DNA from 3 places in the Arthrobacter sp. L77 genome. Region 1 is predicted to be linked to each of the others. Evidence: predicted binding sites of a transcription regulator. Region 1 holds the regulator's gene; each other region holds the start of a gene.
What was found. The regulator LexA, encoded in region 1, represses DNA repair genes until DNA is damaged. The targets are predictions, from matches to a motif close to TCGAACANNTGTTCGA.
Positions count from the first base shown of each region.

Region 2: a site for LexA is predicted at 3,802-3,817, ahead of RY94_RS00075 (HNH endonuclease signature motif containing protein). Genes of this name have one in related genera too.
Region 3: a site for LexA is predicted at 4,290-4,305, ahead of RY94_RS00555 (HNH endonuclease signature motif containing protein). Genes of this name have one in related genera too.

Region 1 is NZ_JWSU01000008.1:296,700-307,158, forward strand. It holds gene RY94_RS16265 (class I SAM-dependent methyltransferase) at 1-346, opposite strand, end outside; gene hflX (GTPase HflX) at 469-2,052, shown strand; gene RY94_RS16275 (ATP-dependent DNA helicase) at 2,045-4,117, shown strand; gene lexA (transcriptional repressor LexA) at 4,158-4,874, opposite strand; gene RY94_RS16285 (LysM peptidoglycan-binding domain-containing protein) at 5,255-5,776, shown strand; gene RY94_RS16290 (histidinol-phosphate transaminase) at 5,868-6,962, shown strand; gene RY94_RS16295 (DUF2461 family protein) at 7,071-7,760, shown strand; gene hisB (imidazoleglycerol-phosphate dehydratase HisB) at 7,879-8,496, shown strand; gene hisH (imidazole glycerol phosphate synthase subunit HisH) at 8,493-9,131, shown strand; gene RY94_RS18220 (hypothetical protein) at 9,147-9,305, shown strand; gene priA (bifunctional 1-(5-phosphoribosyl)-5-((5-phosphoribosylamino)methylideneamino)imidazole-4-carboxamide isomerase/phosphoribosylanthranilate isomerase PriA) at 9,377-10,135, shown strand; gene RY94_RS16315 (SseB family protein) at 10,132-10,459, shown strand, end outside.
Region 2 is NZ_JWSU01000001.1:5,349-15,807, reverse strand. It holds gene RY94_RS00095 (PhoX family protein) at 1-14, opposite strand, end outside; gene RY94_RS00090 (o-succinylbenzoate synthase) at 125-1,156, opposite strand; gene RY94_RS00085 (phosphatase PAP2 family protein) at 1,255-2,169, shown strand; gene RY94_RS00080 (MFS transporter) at 2,282-3,511, opposite strand; gene RY94_RS00075 (HNH endonuclease signature motif containing protein) at 3,830-5,470, shown strand; gene crcB (fluoride efflux transporter CrcB) at 5,853-6,248, opposite strand; gene RY94_RS00065 (fluoride efflux transporter FluC) at 6,245-6,676, opposite strand; gene RY94_RS00060 (dienelactone hydrolase family protein) at 6,702-7,448, opposite strand; gene RY94_RS00055 (putative quinol monooxygenase) at 7,540-7,851, opposite strand; gene RY94_RS00050 (ATP-binding cassette domain-containing protein) at 7,848-8,654, opposite strand; gene RY94_RS00045 (ABC transporter permease) at 8,651-9,694, opposite strand; gene RY94_RS00040 (substrate-binding domain-containing protein) at 9,775-10,459, opposite strand, start outside.
Region 3 is NZ_JWSU01000001.1:102,196-112,654, reverse strand. It holds gene RY94_RS00570 (dihydrofolate reductase) at 1-325, shown strand, start outside; gene RY94_RS00565 (TMEM175 family protein) at 391-1,095, shown strand; gene asd (aspartate-semialdehyde dehydrogenase) at 1,183-2,322, shown strand; gene RY94_RS00555 (HNH endonuclease signature motif containing protein) at 2,602-4,278, opposite strand; gene RY94_RS00550 (hypothetical protein) at 4,477-4,944, shown strand; gene RY94_RS00545 (UDP-N-acetylmuramate dehydrogenase) at 5,362-6,453, opposite strand; gene RY94_RS00540 (MaoC family dehydratase) at 6,450-6,890, opposite strand; gene RY94_RS00535 (MaoC family dehydratase N-terminal domain-containing protein) at 6,893-7,342, opposite strand; gene RY94_RS00530 (hypothetical protein) at 7,434-7,664, opposite strand; gene RY94_RS00525 (DUF2797 domain-containing protein) at 7,697-8,638, opposite strand; gene RY94_RS00520 (pyridoxamine 5'-phosphate oxidase family protein) at 8,820-9,242, shown strand; gene RY94_RS00515 (ATP-dependent DNA ligase) at 9,253-10,323, opposite strand; gene RY94_RS00510 (type 1 glutamine amidotransferase domain-containing protein) at 10,457-10,459, opposite strand, start outside.

The DNA of each region.
Region 1 (10,459 bases):
CGGGGGTGCCGGCCGCTACATTGCCCAGTCCGAGGCGGGCGGCGTTCTCCGCGGTCAGTGCGACGCACCGCTCGTTGACGTCGACGGCGTAGACCTCGGCGTCGGGCGCCTTCAGCGCCATGGTGAGGGCGATCGGTCCCCACCCGCAGCCGATGTCCAGCAGGCGGCGCCCCTGCGGGTCCGGGACGGCGTCGAGCAGGATCGCGGTGCCCTTGTCGACGCCGTCGGGGCTGAACAGACCCGACGAGGTCACGAGGTCCCGACGCGCGCCGGCCAGGACGACGGAGAGCGGTCGGCGCGTGTCCGGTCCCGCCGGCTGGGCGCTGAAATAGTGCTGAGACTCCATGGACAGAAGCCTAGTGGCACGCCGGCGGCCCGTCCGCGCGGTCGGGTTTCGCGCTGGGAGAATACGCTGGAGCACGCCGGGCCCTCAGCCGTAGGATTGTAGGACATTCATCTAGGGAGACCATGACCGAGAACAACGGACATTCCACCGGCGCCGACATGGGCCCGGAGGAGATCCAAGCCGTCATCGACCGGATCCTCGCCAGCGACGAAGCTGCCGCGGCCAAGGCGACGAAGGGGACATCAGGGCCGGGGGAGAGCTCCGCGCCGATCGAGAAGACCTGGCGATCACGGGCCCAGGCCCTCTCCCAGGACGAGGAGCCGTCCGACGCCGACGGGGACCAGCAGGACCTCGCCGAGCGCCGTGCGCTCCGGCGCGTCGCGGGACTGTCCACCGAACTCGAGGACGTCACCGAGGTCGAGTACCGGCAGCTCAGGCTGGAACGGGTGGTCCTCGCCGGCCTGTGGAGCGAAGGGACGGCGCAGGACGCCGAGAACTCGCTCCAGGAGCTCGCGGCACTGGCCGAGACCGCGGGCTCCGAGGTGCTCGACGGTATCGTGCAGCGACGCCTCAAGCCGGACCCCGGGACGTTCCTCGGGTCGGGCAAGGCCCAGGAGCTGAAGGGGATCGTCCAGGCCACCGGGGCGGACACCGTGATCGTCGACAGCGAACTCTCGCCGTCGCAGCGCCGCGGCCTCGAGGACATCGTGAAGGTCAAGGTGATCGACCGGACCGCCCTGATCCTCGACATCTTCGCGCAGCACGCCAAGAGCCGCGAAGGCAAAGCCCAGGTGGAACTCGCGCAGCTCGAGTACCTGCTCCCGCGCCTCCGCGGCTGGGGTGAATCGATGTCCCGCCAGGCCGGCGGCCAGGTCGGCAGCGCAGGCTCCGGTATGGGCTCGCGCGGCCCGGGCGAGACGAAGATCGAACTCGACCGGCGCAAGATCCGCACGCGCATGGCGAAGCTCCGCCGCGAGATCGCCGGGATGAAGCCCGCACGGGAGACCAAGCGTTCCAACCGCCGTCGGAACCAGGTGCCGTCCGTCGCCATCGCCGGCTACACGAATGCCGGCAAGTCGTCCCTGCTGAACCGGCTCACCGACGCCGGCGTCCTCGTCGAGAACGCACTGTTCGCCACGCTGGATCCGACGGTGCGCAAGGCGGAGACGCCGGACGGCATCGGCTACACCCTGGCCGACACGGTCGGGTTCGTCCGCTCGCTGCCCACCCAGCTCATCGAGGCGTTCCGCTCCACCCTGGAGGAGGTCGCCGACTCCGACCTCATCCTGCATGTCGTCGACGCGTCCCACCCCGACCCTGAGGGGCAGATCGCCGCGGTCCGAACCGTGCTGACGGAGGTCGACGCCCGCAAGGTGCCCGAGATCATCGTGTTGAACAAGGCCGACGCCGCCGATCCGTTCGTCATCGAACGGCTGCGGCAGCGCGAACCGCGGTCCGTCGTCGTCTCCGCGCGGACAGGCGCGGGGCTCACGGAGCTGCGCCAGCTGATCAGCACGAACATCCCCCGCCCCGGCGTGAAGCTCGACCTGATGGTGCCGTACGAGCGCGGGGAGATCCTCAGCCGCCTCCACGAGGAGGATGTCGAGATCCTCGGCCTGGAGCACGTCGGCGAGGGGACCCGCCTCGAGGTGATGGTCCGGGAAGGCCTGGCCGCCGAGCTGGAGGCGTACGTCAGGCATGAGTGAGAGCACGCGGTCCGGCGCCGTGGCGGCGCCGGACGCGGCTCCCCACTCGGACGAAGCACGGCAGGCCCTCGAACTGCTCGACGCCGCCGTGGGCGCCATGGGCGGGGAGATGCGTTCCGGCCAGCACGAGATGGTCCGTCAGGTCAGTGAGTCCATCCGCTCCGGCGAGCACCTGCTCGTCCAGGCCGGCACCGGCACCGGGAAGTCGCTCGCGTACCTCGTCCCTCTGATCGCCCACGCGATGGACAGCGACAAGCCCTCGATCGTCTCCACGGCCACGCTCGCCCTCCAGGCGCAGATCGTGGGAAGGGACCTCCCGCGCCTCCTGGACGCCGTGCGGCCCGCGCTCACGCGCCCCGTCGACGTCGCCCTGCTCAAGGGCCGCTCCAACTACGTCTGCCTCCACAAGACCGGCGGCGGCTTCCCGGAGGAGGACGCGCCCGCCACCCTCTTCAGCCTCGGCGAGGATGCCGCGCCGCACCCCGCCCCGGCGACCGACGGCCCGTCCTCCGCGCTCGGGAGGGACGTGGTGCGGCTGCGTGAGTGGGCCGAGGAGACCGCGACCGGCGACCGCGACGACCTCGTGCCCGGCGTGAGCGACCGCGCCTGGCGCCAGGTGTCCGTCTCCAGCATGGAGTGCATCGGTGCCGCCCGCTGTCCGATGGCCCAGGAGTGCTTCAGCGAGAAGGCGCGCGCCGCAGCCGCGGACGCCGACATCATCATCACCAACCACGCCATGCTCGCGATCAGCGCCTTCGAAGGGCTTGCCGTCCTGCCCGAGTACGACGTCGTCGTCATCGACGAGGCACACGAACTCCACGACCGCGTCACCGGAGCCGTCTCGGGCCAGCTCTCCGCCTCGATGGTGACCGCTGCAGCCGCGGCACTCCGGCGCCACGCGTCCGTCACCACGGGCGTCCTCGACACGGCTGCCGACGCCTTCGAGGCGGCCGCCGAACTCGTTCCCTCGGGTCTCCTGCCGGGAGGCCTCCCCGAGGATCTCGAGCAGGCCCTCGCCCAGGTCCGCGACGCGTCGCGTGCCGCGCTGTCCGACACCAAGACGGACGGCAAGTCCGAAGCCGACGTCGACGGCGGCCGGCAGGTCGCACGCTCCCGCACCACGCTGGTCTTCGAGCTCGCCGAGCGGATCCTCGCGGCGTCCGAACTCAACGAGGTGGTCTGGGCATCGCGTCCCAGTACCTTCACGCCGGGTTCGGGCTACGCGCAGCCCGACGAGAGTGCACCCGCGACGCTGAACGTCGCGCCGCTGTCCGTCGCCGGGCGGCTGCGGGAGGGACTGTTCGAGGACCACACCGTGATCCTGACCTCCGCGACCCTCGCGATCGGCTCCGAGTTCGGTCCCGTCGCCGGCTCGCTGGGCCTCAGCGGCCCCGGTGCGCCCGCCTGGACCGGCGTCGACGTCGGAAGCCCCTTCGACTACCCGCGGCAGGGCGTGCTCTACGTGGCGAAGGACCTGCCGAAGCCCGAGCGGGGCACCTCCGACGCGCAGCTCGAGGAGCTCCTGGGGCTGCTCACGGCGTCGCGGGGAGGGGCGCTGGGACTGTTCTCGTCCAAGCGCGCCGCCGAGGAGGCCGCGGAGGCCCTGCGTCCGAAGGTCGACTTCGAGATCCTGTGCCAGGGGGAGTCCTCGCTCAACGCACTGGTCACGCAGTTCGCGGACGAACCGGATACCTGCCTGTTCGGCACCATGTCCCTGTGGCAGGGTGTCGACGTGCCGGGGGCCTCGTGCCGACTGGTCGTGATCGACCGCATCCCGTTCCCGCGGCCCGACGATCCGCTCATGACCGCCCGCACCCGGGCAGTGGCGCGGAACGGGGGCAACGGCTTCATGAGCGTGTCCGCCACGCACGCGGCCGTCCGGCTCGCGCAGGGCGCGGGGCGCCTGATCAGGGCGGCGGGGGACCGGGGGGTCGTCGCCGTCCTGGACAGCCGCCTCGCCAACGCCCGGTACGGCGGCTTCCTCCGGGCCGCCCTCCCGCCCTTCTGGGCGACGACGGACCGTGCCACCGTCACGGGCATCCTGAAGCGGCTCTCGGGGCGCTGACGCGCCCCGCCGGCCGCAGCACACCGGCTGCGGCGCGTGGCTACAGCGCGCGCATCACCGAGACGACCTTGCCCATGATGCTGGCGTGGTCGCCGAGGATGGGCTCGTAGCGCGTGTTCTGCGGCAGCAGCCACGTATGGCCGTCCCGCTGCCGGAAGGTCTTCACGGTGGCCTCCTCATCGAGCAGCGCCGCCACGATGTCGCCGTTCTGGGCGCTCTGCTGCCGGCGGACCACCACCCAGTCGCCGTCGCAGATGGCGGCATCCACCATCGAGTCCCCCGAGACCCTGAGCATGAAGAGATCCCCGTGGCCGACGAGCTGGCGCGGCAGGGGCATGACGTCCTCGACGACCTGGTCCGCGAGGATCGGTCCGCCGGCGGCGATGCGCCCCACGAGCGGCACCAGGGCGGTGTCGACGGCGATCCGGTGCTCGGCGGCGGGCTTCCCGTCCGCGGACGGACCGGTCTGGGCGCCCGAGGTGTCCGGAGCCAGGGTCAGGGGGAGCAGGACCTCCATGGCGCGGGGGCGCTTCGGATCCCTGCGCACGTAGCCGAGCCGCTCGAGCTGCGCCAGCTGGTGGGTCACGCTGGACAGGCTCGCGAGCCCCACGGTGTCGCCGATCTCCCGCATGGACGGGGGGTACCCCTTGTCGGCGATCGACCGCTGGATCGTCTCGAGGATGGTCAGCTGCCGGGCGGTCAGCCCCTTGGACACGGAGCGGCCGCGCGGCCTGCCCCGGCCCGCGGAGATGGGCACGGCGTCTGCCGGGACGTCGGCAGTGTTCGATTCCTGCCGGGCCGCCGCTGATGATTCCGCCACTGTTGCGCCTTTCGCCTGGGATCGCCGATCCCGCTGTCGCCGCCGGACCGCTTCCGTGGGCCGGAAGCCGTTTTGTCAGAGGCGGCTGGTTGTGTGAGATGCATCGACCCCGGGACCGCCCTCGGAGGGCAGTATCCGTCGACGATGGTGTGATCTCTTCACGCTAGGACAGACGGGGTCACTTTTCAAACATATGTTCGACCGAGTCTCGACACGGGTCGATCGTAGATGCTAGAAATAGGCAGATGCGTATTAGAACGTTTGTTCGAACCGGGCGGTCTGTCCGGCCAAGGCATTCGAAGGAAAGAGGAACGGCAATGGTTACACCCGTACTGCATGGCAGCTCGTTGTGGACGCCCGCTCGCCCCGAGAACCACCTCAGGCTCGTCTCCATGCCTGACCCGTCCTCGTCGACCATCGCCCTGATGCCCCCGACCTTCGCAGCACCCTCCCGGCCTGATGGGACCGGTTCCTCCACCGAGCCCGGTTCCTCCGTGCCGTCCCGTACCTCCACGCAGCGGAGTGCGGACCGTCCCCTGACGCTCACGCGGCGAGGGCGCCTGCTGCTGGTCGGCCTGCCGATCGCCCTGGGCGTCGCGGCCCTGATCCTCCTCGCGGCATTCCTGACCTCGCAGGCACAGGCGGGGGAGTCGGCGCCGACCTCCACGGCCACCGTCGAGGTGAGTGTGGTCACCGGAGAGACCCTGTGGGATCTCGCCGTGCGCTATGCGCCGGAGCGCGATCCCCGGGACGTCGTCGCCGAGATCGTCGAGCTCAACGACCTGCCGAACTCCGTGGTGCAGGCAGGACAGAGCATCGCAGTACCCGCCGCGGACTGACCGGGCCCCGCCGCGGACTGACCGGCGCCCACACCGGGACTGCCCGCCGGGCCATTCGTCCGTGGAAGACGGCATCCCTTAAACTCGAAGAGTGCCCTCCTCCGTCGAAGCCCTAGCAAACCTCCCCCTGCGTGACGACCTCGTCGGGCTGCACCCGTACGGCGCTCCGCAGCTGGACGTCCCGATCCTGCTCAACGTCAACGAGAACACCTACGGCGTACCGGCGGACGTCCACGCGGCCATCGTGGAGGCCGTCGCGGAAGCGACGCGCGGCCTCAATCGCTACCCGGACCGCGAATTCACCGAGCTGCGGAAGAACCTCGCCGACTATCTGGGGCACGGCCTGACGCCCGATCAGCTGTGGGCCGCCAACGGCTCCAACGAGGTGCTGCAGCAGGTCCTCCAGGCCTTCGGCGGACCCGGACGCACCGCCATCGGCTTCCCGCCCACCTACTCGATGTACCCCCTGCTCGCGAGCGGCACCGGGACGCGCTACGTCACCGCCGCCCGCGGTGCCGCCTACGCCATGACGCCGGAGGACACCGCCCGGGCGGTCCGCGCATCAGGGGCGAACATCGTGTTCCTCTGCTCGCCGAACAATCCCACCGGCACGGCACTCGGCCTGGACGTCGTCGAGGCCGCCTACGAGGCCGGCGAGGACGCGCGCGCCATCATCATCGTCGATGAGGCGTACGGCGAATTCGCGCAGGAGGGGACCGCGAGCGCCCTGACCCTCCTGCCCGGACGCCCGCGGTTGCTCGTCTCCCGGACCATGAGCAAGGCCTTCGCCCTCGCCGGCGCCCGGATCGGCTACCTCGCGGCGGCGCCGGAGATCGCCGATGCGCTGCGGCTCGTCAGGCTGCCCTACCACCTCTCGGCCATCACCCAGGCGGCCGCGAACGCCGCCCTCACCCACGCGGACACGCTCCTGGCGAACGTCGAGGCGATCAAGGTGCAGCGGGACCGCATCGTGCGCGAGCTCACGGGACTCGGGCTCACCCCGGCCCCGTCGGACGCGAACTTCGTCTTCTTCTCGGGCCTCGAGGACCCCCACCGTGTCTGGCAGGGCCTCCTGGAGGCAGGGGTCCTCATCCGTGATGTCGGCATCCCCGGATCCCTGCGCGTGACCGCGGGTACGGAGGAGGAGACGACGGCGTTCCTGACGGCGCTGGCGACGCTGCTCTGACGGCCGGGTCGCCGTTCCGACGGTCGGGTCGGCGACGGCCCAGGGCTCCGGAGGGGCCATCCGCTGCGGGCGATGCGCCGCGCGGGTGCAGCGCCCATCATGTGTCGCATGGATCGTCCGATCTTCGAGGAGGCGCAGTCGTTCTTCGCGCGGATGGAGGCGGACAACACTCGCGAGTTCTGGGCCCGCCAGCGCAGGCTGTACGACGACGGCATCCGCCCGGTCTTCACCGCGGTGTGTGCGGCCCTGACGTCGTTCTCCGGATGGCGGATCTACCGCCCGCACAACGACCTCAGGTTCCGGCCGGACAGCCCGCCCTACAAGACCTTCATCGGGGCTGTCGCCGAGCGGCCCGACGGGGTGGGTGCATTCATCCGCGTGAGCAGCATCGGCCTCCTGGTCGCCACCGGCCTGCCGTTCCCCGCCGCGGACCAGCTGGCCGCCTTCCGGGCCGCGGTGGCCGGCGACGTCTCGGGCCCGGCGCTGGTCGCCGCGATCGGCGCGGTCACCGGGCAGGGCATGATGATCCGTCCCGGACGGGCCCAACCGCTGACACGCGTCCCCCGGGGCTTCCCGGCCGATCATCCCAGGGCGGATCTGCTGCGGTGGAAGGGCATCGAGGTCAACCATCGCGTGCGCCGACCCGCGTGGGTGGACATCGCCTCCGCCTCGGCGGGCATCGATGAGCTCCTGTGCGAACCCGCCGCGCTGCACGAGTGGCTGGCCCGCTACGTGGGAGCTTCCACCCTCACCGCGGAGCAGCGGTTCGGTCCGCGCCGCGGCACCGGGGCCCCGTGACCGGTGTGCCCGGCGGGAACACCTAGAATTGAAGGGCAGGACCGCCGGGTGGTTCGCGCCGCCCGCCCTGCTCCCACGTCGATCCGCGCCTGAATGACGCGCACAGAAGGAAGATGCTATGACAGTTGATGCCGCCCGCGGCCGTACGGCCCGTATCGAGCGCGTCACGAGCGAGTCCAATGTCCTCGTCGAGATCGACCTCGACGGTACCGGGGCGTCGTCGATCGACACCACGGTGCCGTTCTTCGACCACATGCTCACCGCACTGTCGAAGCACTCCCTCATCGACATGACCATCCGGTCCTCCGGGGACACGCACATCGACGTCCACCACACGGTGGAGGACACGGCCATCGCGATCGGCGAGGCCCTGCGGATCGCCCTCGGCACGAAGGCCGGCATCCGGCGCTTCGGCGAAGCCACCGTCCCGCTCGACGAGGCACTCGCCAACGCCGTCGTCGACATCTCGGGGCGTCCGTTCCTCGTGCACGGCGGGGAGCCGGCCGGCCAGGAGTACCACCTCATCGGCGGGCACTTCACGGGTTCCCTGACGCGCCACGTGTTCGAGGCGCTCGCCCTGCACGCCCAGATCTGCCTGCACATCACCGTCATCGGCGGCCGCGACCCGCACCACATCGTCGAGGCCCAGTTCAAGGCCCTCGCCCGGGCGCTCCGCGCGGCGGTCGAACCGGACCCGCGGGTCGAGGGAATCCCCTCCACGAAGGGAGCGCTATGAGCGCGCGCACCGTCACCGTCCTCGACTACGGATCCGGCAACGTCCGGTCCGTGGTACGTGCCCTCGAACACGTGGGTGCCGATGTCGTCCTCAGCGCCAAGCCCGACGACGTCCTGAACGCCGACGGCCTGCTCGTCCCCGGCGTCGGTGCTTTCGCCGCCGTCATGCAGGGCCTCAAGGACGTCGACGCCCTGCGGATGATCGGGCGCCGGGTCGCCGGCGGCCGCCCCGTACTGGGGATCTGCGTGGGTCTGCAGGTGCTCTTCGACGAGGGCGTGGAGCACGGCGTGCGCACGCCCGGCATGGGTGAGTGGCCGGGCACCGTCGAACGGCTCAAGGCCGACGTCGTGCCCCACATGGGCTGGAACACCGTGGAACCGCCGGAGGACACCGTCCTGTTCGAGGGCCTCGGCGACGAGCGGTTCTACTTCGTGCACTCCTACGGCGTGCAGGATTGGTCCTTCGACGTCACCCAACCCGCCATGAAGCCGCCGCAGGTCACGTGGTCCGACCACGGCGGCCGGTTCATCGCCGCCGTCGAGAACGGTCCGCTCAGCGCCACCCAGTTCCACCCCGAGAAATCCGGTGACGCGGGCGCCCAGCTCCTGCGCAACTGGATCGACGGGCTGCGCTGATCCGGTGGTGGACCGATGCTGAGCCTCGTGCTCATGGGGGTCGCCGGACTCCTCATCGGCGGCGCCTTCTCCCTGCGCGGGCAGGAGTTCCCGCGCTGGGTGTGGATCGCCTTCCTCGCCCTCGCCGGTCTGGCGCTCCTGGCCGCCTACCTGTTCACGCTGCCCGGCGACTAGCCCGCCCCGCACCGCCACAACCCGCTCCTCCACCGCGGCCCCGCCGCCCGAACGAAAGCAGTCAGCAGACCATGAGCCCCCTCACCGAAACGCCCACCCTCGAGCTCCTCCCCGCCGTCGACGTCGCCGACGGCCAGGCCGTGCGCCTGGTGCAGGGTGAGGCCGGCAGCGAGACCAGCTACGGAGACCCGGTGGACGCGGCCCGCGCGTGGCAGGACGCCGGCGCCGAGTGGGTGCACCTCGTGGACCTCGACGCCGCCTTCGGCCGCGGGTCCAACAAGGACCTGCTCGAGCGCGTCGTCCAGCAGCTCGACATCAAGGTGGAACTCTCCGGCGGCATCCGCGACGACGCGTCGCTGGAGGCGGCCCTGGAACTGGGAGCGACGCGCGTCAACCTGGGCACCGCGGCGCTCGAGAACCCCGAGTGGACGGAGCGGGCGATCGCCCGCTACGGGGACGCCGTGGCCGTCGGGCTCGATGTCCGGGGCACCACGCTCGCGGCGCGCGGCTGGACCCAGGAGGGCGGCGACCTGTGGGAGGTCCTGCAGCGCCTCGAGGACGCCGGCTGCGCGCGCTACGTCGTGACCGACGTGACGAAGGACGGCACGCTCAAGGGGCCGAACCTGGCCCTCCTGCGGGAGGTCCTCGCGAAGACCACACGGCCCGTCGTCGCCTCCGGCGGGATCTCCAGCCTCGACGACATCGCCGCCCTCCGCGACCTCGTGCCCCTCGGGCTCGAGGGCGCGATCGTCGGCAAGGCCCTCTACGCCGGGGCCTTCACACTGCCGCAGGCCCTGGACGTGGCAGGGCTGCCCGCCTCGGACGCGTGAGCGGCCGGCAACTCCCCGCCCACATCGCCGCGGCCCTCGCCGGCAACACGGCGGACTCCGCCGGGCAGCCGTGGGCGGGCCGCGACCTGTCCGGTCCGGAGAACCCGCTGCACGCCTTCGACGACGACGACGGCGCGGCCGACGCGGGGCTCGCCGCGGCGCTGAGCGGGCTCCTGCGCCCCGCGGACGGTCCGGGCGACGCCGAGCGGGCCGTGTTCGGTGCACTCACCACGGCCAGGGTGTTCATCCCGATCGTCGCCCGGCTCAGCGACCAGGCGGAGGCCGCCACCGGGCTGCACGCCGACAAGGAGGCCGAGATGGCGC
Region 2 (10,459 bases), on a different contig from region 1:
GCGGTGTCAGTCATGGAGGTACCTCTCGACAGGATGAACAGTGTTCGTCCTCACCCTGTCGAGGGCACCTGAACATCCGCGGTGCCCGTCGGTGAACCCCCGGTGAACGGGACCGGAACACGCATCAGCGGGGCTCCGCCGCCGCGAGCACCCCGTAGCACCGCGCCAGGCGGTCCAGCCACCAGCTCCGCCGCTCGTCGCCGGCCGCGTAGCGTTCCAGCCGCTCCTGGGAGACCTCGACGTCCCGCACCGGGAGGTACCCGTGCTCGGGGACGAGGGAGTCCTCGACGACGTCACCGTCCATGAGCGAGACCGTCGCGAGGCCGCACGCGTACGGCAGTGAGGGGAGCGCGGCGGCCAGGGCCACGCCGGCGCGGATGCCCACGGAGGTGTCGAGGGCGGAGCTGACGACGGCCGGCAGCCCGGCGCGGCCGATGATGTCGAGGGCCCTCCGCACGCCGCCGAGCGGCGGAGCCTTGATGACGAGGACGTCGGCCGCATCCTCCCGTGCCACCCGCAGCGGGTCCTCCTGGCGCCGCACGCTCTCGTCCGCCGCGACGAGGACCGCCTCCCCCCGGCGGCGCAGTTCGAGCCGGACCGCGCGGAGCCCGGGGATGTCCGCCACCGGCTGCTCCACGTACTGCAGACCGAACCGGCCGAGGGCGTCGAGGGCGTCGAGCGCCTCCTCCACCGTCCACCCGCCGTTGGCGTCGATCTTGATGCCGGCGTCGGGGAGGAGGCGGCGCACCTCGGCGACCCGCGCGACGTCGTCCGCGAGCGACTGCCCCCGCTCGGCCACCTTCACCTTGACCGCGCTCACGGTCCCGAACCGGGCCAGCACCCCCTCGACGTGGGCCGCACCGACGGCCGGCACCGTCGCGTTCACCGGGACGACGGACCGCACCGGGTCCGGGAATCCGTACCACGCCGCTTCGAGGGCACCCGCGAGCCATGGAGCGGATTCGGCGTCGTCGTACTCCAGGAACGGGCAGAACTCACCCCACCCGGCCGGCCCACGGACCAGCAGGGCCTCCCGGACGAGGACACCGCGGAACTTCACGCGCATGGGCACCGAGACGATCCGCGCGGAGGCCGCCACCTCGTCGAGGGTCGGCAGGGAGAGGGCGTCCGACGGGGGCGGGTCCGAGGTGTGCACGCCCTCAGGGTACGGGAGCCGGCGGCCCCCGCGTCGGCCCCCGCGGAGGTCACGGGGCGGTGTCGGGGCCGGGCGGATCGTATGGAACGATGGACGGGATGACGTCCCAGCGAACCTCTTCCGGATCGGCGCGGGCAGCACGATCGCCGCTGTTGTTCGTGCTGGCCGCCGTCTTCTGCGCGTCGGCGCTCGGCTGGACCTACTGGGCCTTCGTCAGGACCACCAGGGGCCAGTTCGCGGACGAGTCCGCCTGGCGCGAGGCCGACGTCGCCGCGCCCGACACCCAGCTCCCCTTCCTGCGGTTCCTCGACACCCTGCCGCTCGTCTCGGTGGTCGTCGCTGCCGCCGCCATCCTGTTCGTCGCCGTGGTGCGCCGGCGGATCGCGGCCGCGGTGACCGCCGTCGGCGTCATCCTCGCCGCGAACCTGACCACGCAGCTGCTCAAGAACATCGTGTTCGACCGCCCGGACCGGGGCGTGGCGACGCTGGCCTTCAATTCATTACCCTCAGGGCATACAACGCTCGCGGCGTCGGCGGCGGCCGCCGTCTTCATCATCGTGACCCCGCGCTGGCGCCCGTTCGCAGCGGCTGCCGGCGGCGCCTACTCGGTCCTCGCCGGCGCGGCCACGTTCATCAACCTCTGGCACCGCCCGGCGGACGTCGTCGCCGCGCTCCTCGCCGTCGGGACGTGGACGCTCATCGGCGGCCTGATCATCATGCGGACCGGCGACCACTGGAACAACTGGCACGGCTACGGAGCGCACTGGGCGTCATCACGCGGCTGGCTGGTGGTGTGCTGGGTGCTGGGGATCGGCGGGCTTGCGCTGTCCATGGTGCTCTATCTCTCCGTCCTGGCCATCGGGCCTGCCCCGGAGCCCGGCACCGCCAACATCCCGCTGTTCTTCTGGTGGGGGCTCACCTGGATCATCGGAGCCGGCTTCGCCCTTGCGGCCGCCGCGGGGTGGCTCTTCTCCGCCCAGGCCCGCGTGACCAGCCCGCCGCGCGCCCGGTAGCGTCCGGGACCACCGCGTCGATCCCACTCCACGGCGTCACCCGGTGGGCATGGTCGAACATGCCCACCCCACGGGTCGCCCGGTGGGAGGAACCGCCCGGTGGACCCGCGCGTCAGCGCCGGGAACGTGCCGGCTCGGCCGCCCCGGGCGCCGCCCGCGGGATCCAGTACCAGAGGACCCCGGCCCCGAGGAAGCCGAGGACCGCCGTCGCCCAGATCCCGGCCGACAGGGTGGCGAGTGCGGTCACCAGGGCGAGCAGTCCGGGGCCGGCCATGGTCCCCACATCCGTGAACAGGCGCCAGATGCCGAGGAACTGCGGACGGCCGGGCGACGGCGAGAAGTCCGCTCCGAGCGTCATGACGATGCCCGAGCCGATGCCGTTGCCGAACCCGATGAGCAGGGCCACCAGGAGCAGGCCCGTGGCATCCCCGGTGAGGGGCAGCAGCGTGAGCGCCACACCCATGATGAGCATGCACGGGACCGCGATCCAGCGGCGGCCCCGGACGTCCATGACCTTGCCGGACGGATAGAAGATCAGCATGTCGATCGCGCCCGACAGACCGTAGATCAGGGCTGTGGCGGACGCGTCCAGACCGATGTTCTCGGCCCACAGCGGCAGGCCCGCCTGCCGCGTGGCGCGTACCGCCGCGATCAGCAGGACCCCGATCCCGACGGTGAGGAAGATCCGGGCGTGACTGCGTATCAGGGAGCGCACCGTCGGCGGGACGAGTGCGGCCTCGATCGGCGTCCGGGCCGTCATCGCGACCCGCCCCGGGGCGTCGAGCTCGGGCACACGCCAGCTCAGGGCCGCCGCGGCGAGGCTCGCCACCCCACCCACCCAGTAGGCGCCGTCGAGCCCGACGGCGCTCATGGCGAGGGCCGCCGCGAACGGACCGACGAAGACCCCGATGCGTGTGACGCCCCCGAGCGTGGACAGCGCCCGGGCGCGGAAGTGCACGGGCACGGCCTCGGTGAGGTAGCTCTGCCGGGCGAGTCCGAACACGGCACCCGCCATCCCCACCATGAAGACGGCGGCGGCGAAGACGGGCAGGGTGGGGGCCGCAAGCGCGAGGAACATGGCCGCCGCGCACCAGAGCGCTGCTCCCACGAGCGCCTTCCGTTCGCCGAATCGCGTGGCGATCAGCGTCGCCGGGACGTTGGTGACGAGGGAGCCGATGCCCGAGAGCGTGATGACCAGGGCCGCTGTCGCCACGTCCGCGCCGAGGTCGCGCGCGGTCAGCGCGATGACCGGCAGGATGGCACCGGTGGCGACCCCGTACAGCAGCGACGGGCCGTAGGCGCCGACGGCGATCGCGCGGAGGTCGAAGGTTTCCTGGGGCACCCGTCCAGCGTAGTGGGCAGGGCGGCCGCCCGTCGTTCCGGTCAGACAGCATCGGCAGGGGCACTGCGTACCATCCATCCGGCGTTGTACCGGCGCGACTGCCCTACGCGGTGCGCAGCCCCGACCAGGTGCTCCACCGGGGGAGCTCGCCGTGCTCGGCGGGGGGATCCGCAGGCGACGATCGACGGGCCGCGTCGCACAGCCACTCATCTCCCTGTGCGCACCATGCGGAGCCGGGTGGAATTCGGGGCTGCACTACCCCTCCACAATGGCCCTCCCGCCTCGATTATTAGAATACGTGTTCGATAATATCGAGTCATGACCGTCACACCGATGAAGCACTTCTCCCGGCCGGCTTCCTCCCTGGAGGAGGCCCGTAGCGTCCTCAGCGACTGCGCACTCGGGCTCGCCCAGTACCACCATCTCCTGTCACGGCAGGACGCCCTCCAGTTCGTCATCGACGTGGGGCAGGTGTCGAAAGTCGTCGATCACCTGCAGATCCTCGCTGCCCGAGTGGCCGATCACCATGGCCTTGCCTCGGAACAGGGCGGCAGCCCGGGCGCATCCCCTCCCGCAGAAGCGGCATCAGTCGCGGAAGATCCTGGGGCCACGTCGTCCAGCTCGTCCGTTTCGTCCGTTTCGTCCACCGATACCGGTCATGGCTTCAGGGACTGCGCGGATTTCCTTCGGGAGACGCTGGGCATCAGCCGTAGCGAGGCACGACGCCGTCTGCATCTGGCTGCGGTCGTGCTGCCGAGCGTGTCACTCACCGGGAACCCGCTTCCTCCCCCACTGGAGGCGCTGGGCGACGCCGTGGGCTCCCTCATCATCAGCGGGCGTGCGGCTACCATCGTGGCGCAGGCGATCGAGCGGGTGCAGTCCTTCGCGACGCCGGATCAGCTCGCGTCGATGGAGCAGCACCTCACCCGGCAAGCGGTCGAGTCCGACGAGGACATCCTGCGCATCCTGGCACGCCGCTGGGAATCAGTACTCGACCAGGACGGACAGGAACCTACGGAGAAGGTGCTTCGGGCGCGTCAGGGCGTCTTCCTCAAGGGACGACGCCATGGATTGCACGTTCTGGAGATCGGCGCCACCGACGAGCAGTTCGAACAGCTCGCAACCGTCATGAACGCTGCCGCCAACCCGCGGGGATCCTCGGGGCATGCCGACCATCCTGTCGACGGCGCGGCACCGGATGTGCCAGACCGTGCAGCACCCACATCAGCACCCACGTCAGCAGCCACGTCAGCATTCGGAACAGCACCCACGTCGCAGGAGCCGTCGGTCGGTCACGGCGGTCCGACCCGGGCGCAGCAACTCCTCGACGGTCTGGTCTCGGCCTGCAGGATCGCCCTGTCGACCGGCGGCCTGCCCGCAACGGGTGGGCATCGTCCGCAGGTGATGGTAACGATCGACTACCAGGACCTGATGGGCGAGACCGAGCGGGCCGGCGACGCCATCTTCTCCGGACAGATCAGTGCACGGAACATCAGGAGGCTCGCCTGTGATGCGGACATCGTGCCGCTGGTCCTGGGCGGCGACGGGCAGGTGCTCGACCTCGGACGTGCGCAACGCCTTTTCCCTCCCCACCTCCGGCGGGCGCTCGTTGCCCGGGACAAGGGGTGTGCCTTCCCTGACTGCTTCATTCCGGCCAGCTGGTGCGAGGCACACCACCTGACACCGTGGTCGCAGGGTGGCGCGACCAGCATCAACAACGGGGTGTTGCTGTGCTCGCGTCACCACCACGTCATCCATGAGGACTCGTGGACTGTCGAATCCCGTGGTGGCATCCCGTGGTTCACTCCACCGGCTCATCGACGACGGACCGGCACCCCCCGACGGAATCTGTACTGGCAGGCAGGACGTGCAGTTCGCAGCGAACTCTCCGCTGCACCTGAGTGCAGCCCGTCCCACCAGCCGACTGCTCCCGACAGGATGGACACAGGGGCGGGGTGACGTGGGCGAACGCCGCAGCCATTGCGCCATCCTGGTGCCGACCCTCCCAGGTGCTACCTGCCGGCGGCACCGGCCCCTGCCCGGCGGTTCCGGCCCGGCGGCTTCGGCCCCGTGGTTTCGGCCCGGCGGTTCCGGCCCGGCGGTTTCGGCGCGGTGGTTTCAGTCCTGTGGTTCCAGCCCCGGCCGTCGGTTTCGGCCCCGCGGTTTCGGCCCCGCGGTTCCAACCCGGCGATTCCGCCAAGTGGTTCCGGCCCGGCGGTTCCGGCCCCGCGGTTCCGGCCCGGCGGCTTCAGCCCGGCGGTTTCGGCCCAGCCCGGCGGTTTCGGCCCAGCCCGGCGGTTTCGGCCTCGCGGTTCCGGCCCCGCCCGCCGGGCAGACGACGTCAGCTCCCGCCCAGCCCGGTCCCAAGGGACCCCACCCACAATCCCAGCCCGGCCGCCGCCAGCGCTGCCAGCGCCGTGCCCGCTCCCGAGAGCACCGCGGCGCCGACACGCTCCGCCTGGAGCAGGCGCACCGTCTCGCTGCTCGCCGTGCTGAAGGTGGTGTAGGCGCCGAGGAAGCCTACGCCGCAGATCAGCGTCCACTCGGACGGGAGGACCGAGGTCAGGCCCAGCGCGGTCACGAGGCCGAGCAGGAAGGATCCGGTGATATTGACCGTCATGGTGCCGATGGGGACCACTCCCCGGAGGGGACCCCGGATGACGCCGTCGAGCACGAAGCGTGCCACCGCGCCCAGCCCGCCCGCGGCACCGAGCGCGAGCGCCAGGGCGAGGCTCATGATGGTCCCCCCGAGAGCGTCGGCGATCGACGGTGGACCAGTCGTCCCGCGCCGATCCCGAGCGCCGTCGCCCCGAGTCCTACGACCACGGACAGCGCGAGGTAGCCCAGGCCCTCCGCAACCCGGCCGGTGTCCAGGAGGAGCGCGGAGTCGACGGCGAGCGCACTGTAGGTGGTGAAACCGCCGAGGAAGCCGGTGCCGACCAGGAGCCGCAGCGCCCGACGCCGGCCGGCATCGGGGCCCCGCCGCGCCAGGACCTCGAGGAGCAGGCCCAGGGCGAATGCCCCTGAGATGTTGATCAGGAAGATGCCGAACGGGAGACCCGACGGAGTCGGCAGGACCTCGGACAGCCCGAACCGCGCGAGGGTCCCACCCATGCCGCCGAGGAACACCAGTCCGAGGTATGCGGGTCGGAGGTGCGGTGGCATCTCACCCCGACGGGGGCGGCCCGGATCAGGCAACGTAGCGGGCGAGGAAGTCCAGGGTCCGGGCCCATGCGTCCCCGGCCGGTCCTGCGCGGTAGGCGAAGCGGTTGGAGTCGTTGAAGAACGCGTGGCCCGCCCCCGGATACCTGACGGCGGTGAAGTCGACGCCCGCCTCGGACATCGCGGTCTCGAGCGCCGGGAGGCCGGCGATCAGGCCCTCGTCCTCCTCCCCGTAGAAGGCGAGGACGGGTGCCGTGATGCGGGACAGCTCCTCGCGCGAGAAGTCGGCATGGCCGTAGAACGGCACGCAGGCGCGCAGACGCGGCTCGTGGACGGCGAGCGAGAAGCTGTAGGTCCCGCCGAAGCAGAAACCGGTGATGCCCACGCGTCCGGCCACCGCGGCGTCGTCGTGCAGGAAGGTGAAGCAGGCCCGGACGCGCTCCGTGGTGAGCGCCCCGAATGCGGGACTCCGGAGCGGTGCGAGAAGCGCACGGAGCTTCGGCTGAGCCTCGTTGCGCGCCGCCTCGTCCGGTCCGAAGAGGGCCTCGCCGATCCCGGCGGTGGCCTCCTCGGTGATGCCCTGATCGGCGAGGAGATCGGGCGCGACGACGACGTAGCCTTCGCGGGCGAACCGGTCCGCGACATCCCGGGTGTGGGAGACGAGCCCCCACACCTCGTGGATGAGGACGAGGCCGCCCCGCACCGGTCCGTCGGGTCGCGCGACGTAGGCCGAAAGCGGGCCGGCGGTGGTCGGGATGTCCTGGAGCGCGCTCATCCGCCTAGGTTTGCACGCTTGGTGATGCTGCGCCAACCGCCGGCCCGGTTGTCAGCGGTCGGGGTCCGGACCTCGCTGCCTCCTCGACCACCTATGCCAGAGGCGAGAGCCACGTCAGCCGAGAGCCGTCACCGACGATGAGTTCGGTGAGGACGTCGTTGAACTCTCGTCCGTAGTCGGCGGTGATGTGCGCCTGGAAGGCCTGATCGTCCCGATACACCTCGTACACGAAGAAGTCGTTCGGCGACTCCGTGCGGCGGTGGGGGTCGAAGACGATGTTCCCCGGTTCGGCGCGTACCCTGCCCGTGAGGTCGAGGAGGAGGGCCTGGACGTCGTCGGCCTTGCCGTCCTGTGCGGTGAACTCCGCGTAGAGCACGACGGCGCCCGATGCGTCAGCGGTCATGCTGCCTGTGCTCCCGTCATGATGGCGACCGCCTCGGTCATGGTGTGGCTCTGCGGAGTGATGGTCGTGGCGCATTTGCCGAGGCGCTGGATGTGGATCCGGTCTGCGACCTCGAAGACGTGGGGCATGTTGTGGCTGATGAGGATCACCGGGATGCCCTTGGCACGAAGGTTCTTCACCAGTTCGAGGACCTGCTTCGATTCACGCACGCCCAGCGCTGCTGTGGGCTCGTCGAGGACCACCACCTTCGATCCGAAGGCTGCGGCTCGGGCGACCGCGACGGCCTGTCGCTGGCCGCCGGACAGGTTCTCCACGGGCACGGTGACGTCCTGGAGGGTGCTGATTCCGAGCTCGTTGAGTTCAGCTCGCGCCTTCTCCCGCATGCCTTTGGTGTCGACGACCCGGAACACGGACCCGAGGATGCCCTTGCGGCGTTCTTCACGTCCGAGGAAGAGGTTGGCGGCGACATCGAGGGCCGGTGACACAGCGAGATTCTGGTAGACGGTCTCGATGCCGGCCTGACGCGCGTCCTGGGGACGCTTGAAGGAGACGCGTTGGCCTTCGAGCAGCAGTTCGCCCTGGTCCGGCACCTCGGCTCCTGTCAGGCACTTGATCAGGGTCGACTTGCCGGCCCCGTTGTCCCCGATGATCGCCAGCACCTCTCCCGGGTACAGCGCGAGGGACACTCCATCGAGTCCCACGACTTTGCCGAACGTCTTCACGAGATCGCGGGCCTCGAGGATGGGCCGGCGGCCGGGATCATCGGGCGGCGAGGGAAGGGTTGCGCTTGCTGCGTCGCTCATGTGCGTACCTTTCGGATCCACTGGTCCACGGAGACAGCGATGATGATGAGGACGCCCACGGCAAAGGTCTGCCAGAGAACGTCGAGGCCTGCGAGGGAGAGCCCGTTGCGGAACACTCCGACGATCAGGGCGCCGAGGAGGGTGCCCCAGACCGTGCCCCGCCCGCCGAAGAGGCTGGTTCCGCCGATGACGACAGCGGTGATGGAATCGAGGTTGAGGTCGGCACCGGCATTGGGCGATGCCGCATTGCTGCGGCCGATCTGGATCCAGGCGCCGACGGCGAGGATGGCGCCGGCAGCGAGGTAGACGCTGACGAGGACGCGATTGACACGGATACCGGCAAGGCGTGCGGCTTCCTTGTCGTCGCCGACGGCGTAGACGTGCCGGCCCCACGCGGTCTTCCCGAGGATGAGGGCGACGGCGATGTAGAGCATGAGCATGAGGACGACGCCGTTGGTGATGTTTACGCCCGCGATGCTGAAGGTCGTCCCGGTGGCGGTCAGCACGCCGGGCATCTCCGATCCTCGGACGGTGGCGCCGGACGAGTACAGCAGGGTCAGGGCGATGAAGATGTTCAGCGTGCCGAGGGTCACGATGAAGGGCGGCAGGCGGAACTTGGTGACGAGGAAGGCGTTGAACGCCCCCGCGGCGAGGCCGACCACCAACCCGAGCAGCAGTCCGACGAACCCCGGAACGCCGTTCTGCGAGGTGGTCTGGGCGATCACCATGGAACTCAGGACCATGACCGCTCCCACGGAGAGGTCGATGCCGGCGGTCAGGATGATGAGGGTCTGCGCGACCGCGAGGGTGCCGACCACCGCGACCTGCTGGGTGATCAGTGACAGGTTGGCCGGGGCGAGGAAGCGTTCGTTGAGCAGGCCGAACACGATGATGGCGATGACCAGCACGATGGCGGGGCTGAGGGCAGGATAGCGATGCAGGGTGTTGCGCACTCGTGTGAGCGGTGTGGTGCGGTCGAGGAACTCGCTGGCGAGGTCGTGACTGCCCGACGCGGGTGCAGTTCTTACTGGCTGGTTCATGGAGGAACTCCGTTGGTCGTGACTGACAGTCGGTCCGCGGGAGGATACTGACCCGCGGACCGACCGTGTCGAGAGGTGTTCTATCCCCAGCAGATGTCGCTGGCAGCAGCGGCGTCGATGGACTCGAGGCCGTCCTGGGACTCGTTGGTGACCAGGGCCACGCCGGTGTCGAAGAAGTCCTTGCCGTCCGTCGGCTCGGGCGCCTCACCGGTTTCGACCAGCTGGGCGATCGCCTGCACACCGAGTTCGGCCATCTTGACGGGGTACTGCTGACTGGTGGCGTCGATGATGCCCTCGTCGACCTGCCCCACGCCCGCACAGCCACCATCGACCGAGACGACGATGACGTCTTCCTTGCCCGCGGCCTTGAAGGCCTCGTATGCGCCGTATGCGGCCGGTTCGTTGATGGTGTAGACGACGTTGATGTCGGGGTTGGCGCTCAGCAGGGTCTCTGCCGCGGTGCGGCCGCCGTCCTCGGCGCCCTGGGAGGCCTCATTGCCGACGATCTCGTACTCGCCTCCACTGTAGGAACCGGTCTTCTCCTCGTCCCCGTTCTTCTCGGCGTCCGCGGTGTCGATGCCCATTCCGTCGAGGAAGCCCTGGTCGCGGTTGTAATCGACGGAGACGATCTTGTCATCGAAGAGATCGATCAGGGCGATCGTGGCCTTCTCGCCGTCCAGCTTGGCGGCGGCCCACTTCCCGATCTCCTGGCCCGCGACGAAGTTGTCGGTGGCGAACGTGATGTCTGCGGCGTCCGGATTCGTC
Region 3 (10,459 bases), on a different contig from region 1:
GGACCTGCCCGGCGCCGTCGTCGTCGATTCGCTCGAGGCCGCCTTCGAGGCCGCCCAGGCCAGTCCCGGTGCCGAGCAGATCTGGGTCATCGGCGGTGGGCGCGTGTACGCCGACGCGATGGAACGCGCCAACGCGGCCCTCGTCACCGTGGTCGAATCAGCGGCGGAGGGCGACACGCTGGCTCCCCTGCTGGGGACGGACTGGGCGTTGACGGCCCTGTCCCCCGAGGCAGGCTGGCTGGAGTCCGTGAAAGGTACCCGCTACCGCATCAGCCTCTGGACGAAGGGTGCACACGAGGCAGCAGCGCCGTCGGACGCCGCCTGAGCACAGGGCAGTCGGGCGTCCTCCCCTGCCTATCCCGGGCAGGGGCGAGACGCTAGGCTCGAACGGTGCCGCACGCTGACGATGCCGATCCAGCACATCAGAAGGACCTGAGGTCCCGCTACCGGTCGGTGCTCACCAGGGGTGGGTCGACCGACAGGACCGTCTTCTTCAGCGATGCCGTGTTCGCCATCGCCATGACGCTCCTCGTCCTCGATCTCGACATTCCCGACGGCCTGCCCCCGGACCGCGTCGGAGCGGCCCTGGTGCAGCAGCTGCCGCACTTCTTCGCCTTCGCCCTCAGTTTCGCCGTCATCGGCAGCGCCTGGCTGAACCACCACCGGAAGTTCAGCGTCATCGTCCGCTACGACCTTCGGCTGCAGGTCCTCAACCTGGTGCTGCTCTTCTTCGTCGCGCTGCTCCCCCTGCCCACCGCCGTGCTCAGCGAGTACGGCGGGACGTCGTCGCCCTGGCCCGTGGTGGCCTATGCCATCGTGGTCGCGGGCCTCTACTCCATGCTGAACCTCGTCTGGGCCCACGCGTGGCGCGAAGGCCTCCTCGCCCGTGCCGTGGACCGCGATCTCTATCGCTACGTGGTGCGGGCGCTGCTCCCCGTACCGCTCGTGTTCGCCGTGAGCATCCCGGTGGCGTTCCTGATGCCCGCGGTGGCGATGTACCTCTGGCTGCTGATCATCCCGGCAGGTGTCGTCGTCCGACGGAGGCTCCTCCCACGAGCCTCCCGGCCGGGGGAGTCGCGCGGCAGATCGGGGTGAGGACGTCGCCGAGGGACGTCCTCTCGGCAGGAGCGGCGTCGGTCACAAAGCGGCGGCGGTGAGGCCGCAACGCCTAAACTGGAGGGCATGACTTCAGCACCCGAGAGCTCTGCCCTGCCCTCCGTCGGTTTCGTGGGCTGGCGTGGCATGGTGGGCTCCGTCCTCATGCAGCGTCTCCAGGACGAGGGCGACTTCGCCAGGATCAACCCCGTGTTCTTCTCGACCTCGGCCGCCGGGGGTGCCGCGCCGCAGTTCGCGGAGGGCACCGGTGTGCTGCAGGACGCGTACGACGTCGAGACGCTCGCCAAGCTGCCGATCATCGTCACCGCCCAGGGCGGTGACTACACGGCCGAGGTCTACCCCAAGCTGCGCGACGCCGGATGGCAGGGCCTGTGGCTGGATGCCGCCTCCACGCTGCGCATGGAGCAGGACAGCATCATCGTGCTCGACCCGATCAACCGCGACGCCATCGACGCCGGACTCGCGCGCGGCGTCCGCGATTTCATCGGCGGCAACTGCACGGTCTCCTGCATGCTCATGGGGCTGGGCGGGCTCTTCCGCAACGGTCTCGTGGAGTGGGGCACGTCGATGACCTACCAGGCGGCTTCGGGCGGCGGTGCCCGCCACATGCGGGAGCTGCTCAACCAGTTCGGGGCGCTCCACGGCAGCGTGGCCGTCAATCTCGACGACCCCGCCTCCGCGATCCTGGACATCGACCGTGCGATCCTCGCCAAGCAGCGGCACCCGAGCCTCGAAGCGAGCCAGTTCGGTGTGCCGTTGGCCGGGTCCGTCATCCCCTGGATCGACAGCGACCTCGGCAACGGTGTGTCCCGGGAGGAATGGAAGGCCGGGGCGGAGACCAACAAGATCCTCGGCACCGCGACGCGCATCCCGTTCGACGGCCTCTGCGTCCGGGTGGGTGCCATGCGCTCGCACTCGCAGGCGCTGACCCTGAAGCTGACGCAGGACCTGCCGGTCAGCGAGATCGAGTCGATCATCGCAGCGGACAACGAGTGGGTGCGCGTCATCCCGAACACGAAGGCCGACACGGTCGCCGGTCTGACGCCGGTCGCGGCGACCGGCTCGCTGGAGGTCCCCGTCGGACGGATCCGGAAGCTCGAGATGGGCCCGGAGTACATCAGCGCCTTCACGGTGGGCGACCAGCTGCTGTGGGGAGCGGCCGAGCCACTCCGCCGGATGCTGATGATCGCCACCGGCAACCTCTGACGCGACTTCCCGTGCGTCGGTGATCAACGGGTTCCCTCGCGAAGATCCGACGGCGAGCTGGACGCCGGTCCGACGGCGAGCTGCCGGGAGCCGGCCGGGAGCTGACGGGGATTCGACGACGGCTTGACGGCGCCCCAGCCGGGAACCGACGACGGCTTGACGGCGCCCCAGCCGGGAACCGACGACAAGCTGCCGATGTCGGACAGCAAGAGCTGTCGGTGATTGTCCGGCCGGCCAGGTGGCGATGACACTCCACCGATCGCTCGGGCCTCTGCTCTACTAGTCTCCCGACGGGACCGTGTCGATGGCACCGTGCTCCACCCCGGGCTGGGCATACCAGTACCTGTTGCGTCGAGCGGTGGTTCCGTGTCGACCGAAGTGTGGCGGTGGCGTGAACCAGGGGATACCGTTGTGCGACGCGACCGTCCAGAGGCCGTCATGGATGGTGTGGTGGTGGTGCGCACACAGCAGGACTCCGTTGTCGATGCTGGTGGTACCCCCGCGGGACCAGGGCGTCATGTGGTGGGCCTCGCACCAGGTGGCCGGAACAGTGCAGTCGGGGAACGCGCAGCCCCGGTCCCGGGCGACCAAAGCGCGACGCATGTGCGGCGGGAAGAGCCTACCCGCACGACCCATGTCGAGGATCTGCCCGTCGCCCCCGAGCACGAGGGGGATCAGGTCGGCGTCGCAGGCGATCCGCCGGATGGTGCGGGCACTGAGTTGCTCGGCGAACACGGCACGCCCTGTCCCGCTTCCATCCCTCGGGCCGACGAGGAAGGCATGACCCGAGGTATCCCCCCGTCTGCTGCCATGACTGCTGGTTTCGCGGTTGCAGGTGGTCTCACGGACGTCGCCGAGGAGGTCGCGGTAGTCGATGGTGACCATGACCTGGGGCCTGTGGCCACCGGTCGCCGGCAGGAGGGAGGTGGACAGGGCGATACGGCACGCACCCACCAGTCCGTCGAGGAGGCTTTGCGCCCGCGTAGGGCCTCCCATCCGGTTCGCCGCCACGGATCCACCACCACCGTCGCCACCACCACCAGCGCCGTCCGCCATCACGTCAGTGCCGCCGAGGCACTGAGGATCGTCCGGGGTGCGGTCGGAGTTGGGAGTCCGGGGGTTCGTGGCGGTGCTCATGGCCGTGATCAGATGCTCGAACTGTTCGTCGGTGGCCCCGATCTCGAGAATGCGCAGTCCGTTGCGCCGGCCCCGGAGAAACACGCCCTGACGACTCCGCAGAACCTTCTCGGTAGGTTCCCGACCGTCCTGGTCCAGGACGGTCTCCCAGCGACGCGCGACGACGCGGAGAACATCCTCGTCGGACTCCAGAGCCTGCCGGGTGAGATGATGCTCCATCGATGCCAGCTGCTCGGGGGCCGCAAGACAGCGGACGCGATCAACTGCGGAACAGATGACCGTCGCTGCCCGCCCGCTCAACGTGCCGGAGGCGAACGCGGCGCTCACGGCTGCCGACTGCGGCTCGACGAATGCGCCCGAGGGCGCGATACCGGGCAACACGCTGTGGGCCAGGTCCAGTCTGCGCTTCGCCTCGGCACGGCTGATCCCCAAGCGGGACCGCAAGTAGTCCGCGCAGGTCCGGAATCGGCTCCCGCTTGCATCATCGGCCACACTCCCACCAGGAGCCCCCACCCCAGCTGCACCGGCTGTTCCCGGCCTGTCGAGGGACTGTTCGGCTCGTGTCTGGAGCGAACCGACCGCGTGAGGTCGCTCGCCCGAACCCAGCTCGTTCTCCTCCGCCATACCTGCGGCGAACACCTGGAGGAAATCGACGACCCGCGAGATGTCCTCGACATCGACCAGCGTCCGCACCGCCTCGCTCCGTGACAGCATCCGGCCCTGGCCCGTCAACGAGTCAGCCACCTGCACCAGCGCGGCGTACACGACCCCAAGGGAGACGTCCGATTCCCCGGGATTCTCGAGCGGTGCTATAGCCATACCTCATTTTATCGAACGTACGTACTATTTTCGAGGGCGGGTCGTGATTGTGGAGGACAAGTGACGACGAGTTATCCACATTCCGCGCACCACGGGGCCGACTGTGCATCGGCACCGTTGCAGAAACGAGAACCGCCGGAACGACCACTGCCGAAATGGACAGGCCAAAAGGTCGGAGGTCACAGGAAGGATAGGCGCATGGATCCCGTGAACGCAGATATCGTCCTCCGGCGCTTCTTCGCGGCCAGCGGCCATACGCGGCATCCCGAGAGCCTGCTGCGGTACGAGCGGATCCAGGACCACCTCCGCGCCTACCTCGAAAACGTCGCCGTGACCAGGCTGACGGACGCCGAGCAGGAACTACTGGCACTCGAACGCCAGTTCGGCACCGAGGACCCCTACGTCCGGGTCATGGGTGCGCGGCAGGTGCTGCACGCCCTCCCGGAGTTCCTCGCAGCACCTCAGCTCCTTCCCGACTTCCACGATCGCCTCGCACAGATCAGCGTCGCCTCACGCCTGGCCCAGTGGGTCTGCTCACGGCAGCTCGTTCAGCGCGAGGACAGCTGGAACGACGTCGTTCTCACCCGCGCTGCCGCCGAACAGGCGCGCCGCTCCCCCGCGCGCTGGGGGAACCCGGTGAACAGGCGGCCGAACCTACCGAACTAGTGGATTGGCCGGCCGGACGAGGCCGGAGGGCCGACCCCGGCTACCGGACGGGTCGCCGGGCATCCGGCTCCACAGTCCGCCAGCCAGGGCACCGCACCCGGGCGTCCCCACGGGTCGCCGGGCCGGTCATCGGGCCGACCTCCGCTCCCATAAGCCGCTGGCAGGCCTGCCGCACCATCGGTCGGGCATCCGGCCCCACGGGCCGCCGGATGAATTACCGAACCGGGTACCGGGCCGACCTCCGCCCCCATAAGCCGCCGGCCGGCCTGCCGGACCATCGACCGGTCCGGTGGGCCGTCGAGCCTGACCATGCCGGTGCCGACGGCCATCGGGCAGACGCCACCGACTACCGGGCTGCGGGACGCAGACGGCGCAGCCGACGGGCAGCAACCCGACCTCTACGCCGCCCGCAACCAGCTACAGGGTGCAGTTGATGAGCAACGGCTCGGGCTCCAGCCGGATCCCGAAGGCGCGCTCCACGCCGTCCCGCACGAGACGGGCGACGGACAGCAGGTCCGACGCCGAGGCTCCGCCCCGGTTGGTCAGGGCGAGCGTGTGCTTCGTCGACAGCGAGGCGCGGCCGCCGGCCACGGCGAACCCGTCGTCGTCCGCGAGGCCGAACCCCTTGGAGAACCCCGCGTGATCGATGAGCCAGGCCGCACTGAGCTTCACGCGGCCGTCCTCACCGGACGGATACCGGGGGGCGTCGGCCGGCAGCCGCTCCGCGGCGTCCTGCGGGACGATCGGGTTGGTGAAGAACGATCCCGTGCTCCAGGTGTCCGGGTCCGGCGCGTCCAGCACCATGCCCTTCCCCGCGCGCAGCCTGAGCACCTCACGGCGTACGTCGTTGGCATAGGCACGCGCGCCGACCTCGACGCCGAGTGCACGGGCCAGCTCCGCGTACCGGATAGGGGTGCTCATGCGTCCGAGGCCGAGCTGGAACTCGACCGTCAGCACCACGTAGCGCGGCGATCCGTCGACGGTGCTGCGCTTGAGCAGGGAGTCCCGGTAACCGAACTGCAGCTCGAAATTGGTGAAGCTCCTGATGCTGTCCGTCTCGCGGTCGAACGTCCGCACCGTGGCGATGGTGTGGGACACATCCGAGCCGTAGGCTCCGACATTCTGGACGGGCGTCGCACCCGTGGAGCCGGGGATGCCCGAGAGTGCCTCGAGGCCCGTGAACGCGTGCAGGACGGTGTACTTCACGAGGTCGTCCCAGTCGTGCCCGGCCTGCACCTTCACCATGACGCCGCCGCACGTGGCGTTGTCGTCGTTGACGGTGAAACCGCTCGAGGTGACGCGGACGACGGTGCCGGGGAAGCCGTCGTCGCCGATCAGCAGGTTCGACCCGCCGCTGATGATGAGCAGCGGGTCCCCCGCGGCGTCGGCGGCCCGGACGGCCTCCACGATCTCCTGTTCGGTCGAGGCCTCCACGAGGGTGCGCGCGGGCCCTCCGACACGTGTCGTCGTGAGGTCGGCCAGCAGCGTGCCGGTCAGGGGCACGGTCATGGCAGTCTCACCACGGCCTGCGCCTTCACGAGCACCTTCTGCCCGGCGAACGTCACGGTGAGGTCGATCCTCGCCGTCGACCGCTCGGTGTCGATCGCGCCGACGATGCCCGTCACTTCCACCACGGCTCCGGGTTCCCCGGGCCGCGCCGTCGTGTCCTCGACGACGACGGGCTTGGTGAAGCGCGTCTGGTAGTCGATGACGGCGGCGGGATCGCCGGCCCAGTCGGTGACCAGCTGGACGACGGCACCCATGGTGAACATGCCGTGGGCGATCACGCCGGGGAGTCCGACGCCCTCGGCGAAGGCTTGGTTCCAGTGGATCGGGTTGAGGTCTCCCGAGGCTCCTGCGTACCGGACGAGGTCCTGGCGGGTGATGTCGACGGTGGTGGAGCCGATCTGCCGGCCCACCTCGAGTGTGCTGATGGATACTGCCATGGCTACTGGCCCTCCCCGCGGACGAGGAGGGAGGACGTCGTGGTGGCCGTCGGCTCGCCGTCGACGGTCGAGATCTCCGCTCGCGTGGTGATCATCGCGCCACCGCCCATGGCCCGCACCTGGTCCACGTGGAGTTCGGCGACCAGCTGGTCGCCGGCGAGGATGGGACGGTGGTGGATGAAGCGCTGGTCGGCGTGGACCACACGGGTGAAGTCGATCCCCGCGCTCGGGTCGGCGATGAGCTGCGCGTCGGCACGCTGGGCGACGATGATCGCGAAAGTGGGCGGGGCCACGAGGTCCCGGTGCCCGAGCGCTGCCGCGGCCTCGACGTCGTAGTGCGCCGGGTGCGTCGCCTTGACGGCCCGGGCGAAGTCGCGGATCGCCTCACGGCCCACGGAGTAGGTCTCTCCTGCGGGGTAGCTGCGTCCCTGCAGGTCTGGGTCGATGGTCATGGTTCCTCCGATGGAAACGGCGTCGGGCGGGCGGGAGATCCTGGCTGAAGGCGCGGGAACGGGACGGCGTCGGCCGTCGGGCTGTGCGGGCTCAGCGCCGGTCCCTGAGGCGGCGCCGGGTGTCGCGCGAACGCACCACCATGCCCGCGAGGTGGCACACCATGCCGACCACGATGATCGGGATGCCCGTGGAGACGAGCGTGCGCTGGTCCGTGACGGCTCCGACCACGGCGATGAGGATGCCGAGCGCCGTGGTCACCAGGGCGGAGACCACCAGCTTGCGGTACAGGTCCGAGCCGGTCTCCCAGGGCGTATTCAGCATTCCCCGATTCTACTGCCGCCCGCCGTCGGTCATCAGAAGAGCGCCTCCTGGACAGCCGGCACCGGCGTGCTGAAGTCCCCGGCCCTGAGCCGCCGACCCTTGAGCTGGGCCAGATCCGCGACGAACACGAGGTCCGAGCCATCGATCGAGACCAGCGCGGACGGGCCGAGTACCTCGCGGACGGTGACGCCGTGCCGGCCCTGGCCGAGCGGCGACGGGTAGGGCTGCAGTCCTCGCCGGCCGAGGACGGCGGACCACGACGACGGAGGCTCGAACTCCTCGTGCACCACCACGAAACCCTCGATCCCCATACCCCCGGCCAGCAGTCCCCGGGCCGCCAGGGCGAAACCGTCGTTGACGTGCTCCAGCTGCACGGAGGGCAGCGGCGCGCACAGGGACGCGGCCTTGGTGGCGGATCGCACGGCCTGCGGCAGGCCGACCGTGCGCGTGACCTCGTCCTCGAGGATCCGGACGATCCGCCCGTCCCGGGTGTGTGCGACGTACTGCGCGACGACGGCGCCCTGCTCCACGAGGCGAGCCCGCTTCCGCAGGTTCGACGCCGTCCCGACCTTCGTCGAGCCGTCCGCGAAGGTCGCCACGTAGAGCCAGTGCGGCTGGTCGAGGTAGCGCTTCAGCCCGGCGGGGGCGATCCCGGAGCGGTGGATGTCGTGCACGAAACGGAGGTCGTCCTGCGCGAAGCACCGCCCGCACTGGGAGCCGCGCTCGGACGGCGCCTGATCGGCACACCGCACCCATGTGCGGTCGTCCCGCCCGTGGACCCGGTGGAAGCCGAGGCAGTACTTCCCCTCGGCGGTGATCTCGAAGGCCAGTCTCGTGCCGGGGGTGAGCTGCAGTTCGTGCCGCCCCTCGTCCTCCTCACCGGAGTCCCCGGGCAGCGCCGACACCTCGTGCATCGACAGGGCCGGACCGGCCTCGTGCCAGGTGACGCCGCTGCAGAGATAGGTGGGTTCCACGGCTCCAGCGTAGAGGCCGGCGCCGACAACGACGGCGGGACGTGCGGACTCCGGCGCCGAGCGACCCCCGAGCATCAGGGCCGACCGGCTCTGGTGCCCGCAGCGGACGTCGGCGACACTGGTGCCGCACCACCCCCGCGTCCACCAGCCCGGACGCCCCGACGTCCAGGAGGATCACGCCATGGAAAGTGACGAACGACCCGGAACCGTCCTGTCCGAAGCCGAAGCATGGGACATGCTGAAACGCTCCGAGTACGGTCGCCTCGCCGTGAGCGTGCTGGGCGAGCCGGACATCTATCCGCTCAACTTCGTGGCGCACAACGGAACACTGTTCATGCGGACGAATCCGGGGACGAAGCTGGCTGAACTCACGGTCAACGAACGCGTCGCCTTCGAGGTGGACGAGGTGAACGACGACGAGGCCTGGAGCGTGGTGCTCAAGGGCACGGCCCGGGTGATCGTGGCGCAGTCCGAGGTGGACGAGGCGGACACGCTACCGCTCAAGCCCTGGATCCCGACACGGAAGTACACCTACGTGGAGATCACGCCCACCTACATCCATGGCCGCCACTTCGAGCTGGGCGAGGAACCGGAGCGGTACTGAGCTGCCGGGGTCACCCGGGAGACGCGGTCCCGCCCGCCAGGACGCGGCTGAGGTCGTAGGCCGCCGGGAGGTCGAGCTGGTCGAAGGTGCAGGAGCGGGCCTCCCGGTCCGGCCGCCACCGTTCGAACTGGACGGTGTGGCGGAAGCGGTCGCCCTCCATCTGGTCGTACCGCACCTCGACCACGCGTCGCGGGTGGAGCCGGATGTAGGAGACGTCCTTCGCGGAGGCGAACCGGCTCCGCTCGGTCGCACCCAGCTCCGCCGCGCCGTCGTCGTCGCGCATCACGTCCTGCTCCAGCTCGTCGACCAGCTCCAGCCGACGCGCGGCCGGGAACGCGGAGATGCCGCCCACGTTCCGCAGCGTGCCGTCGTCGTCGTGGAGACCGAGCAGCAGCGACCCCACCCCCTGCCCCGACGTGTGGATCCGGTATCCCAGCACCACGGCGTCCGCGCTGCGGTGGTGCTTCACCTTGAGCATGCGCCGCTTGTTCGGTTCGTATGCGGCGGCCAGCGGCTTCGCGACGACGCCGTCGAGACCCGCGCCTTCGAACTCCACGAGCCAGCGGCGCGCGAGTTCGACGTCGCGCGTGACCTGCGAGAGGTGGACCGGCTCCGCGAAGGACGCCCCGACCCCCTCCAGGGCTTTCCGGCGCTCGTCGAAGGGGACGCCCGTCAGATCGGCCCCGTCCAGGGCGAGGAGGTCGAAGGCGATGAACGACGACGGCGTCTGTTCCGCCAGGAGCCGCACCCGGCTCTCCGCCGGGTGGATCCGCTGCGACAGGGCGTCCCAGTCGAGCCGCTCCGCCCCGGGGGCCCCTCTTCGCACGACGATCTCGCCGTCCACCACGCAGCGCTCGGGGAGATTCTCGAGCAGCGCGTCGACGAGTTCCGGGAAGTACCGGGTGAGCATCTTCGAACCCCGGCTGCCGATCTCGCAGGTGCCGTCCGCGATCCTCGCGATCGCCCGGAAGCCGTCCCACTTGGGCTCGTACACGAGGCCGCCGGGCACGCTGTCCGGCTCGGGGACGGCAGCGACGGCCTTGGCGAGCATGGGCCGGACGGGGAAGGGGAGGTCGGTCATGCTCCGATCCTGTCGTATCGGCCAGGACTTGGCCATGACCGTCCACGATTCCGGACCTCCCCGACCCCCTGACGACACTGCAGGGCCCGCCGGACGGCGGACCCTGCAGTGTGTGTTCGGGTGCGTGCCCGCGTTA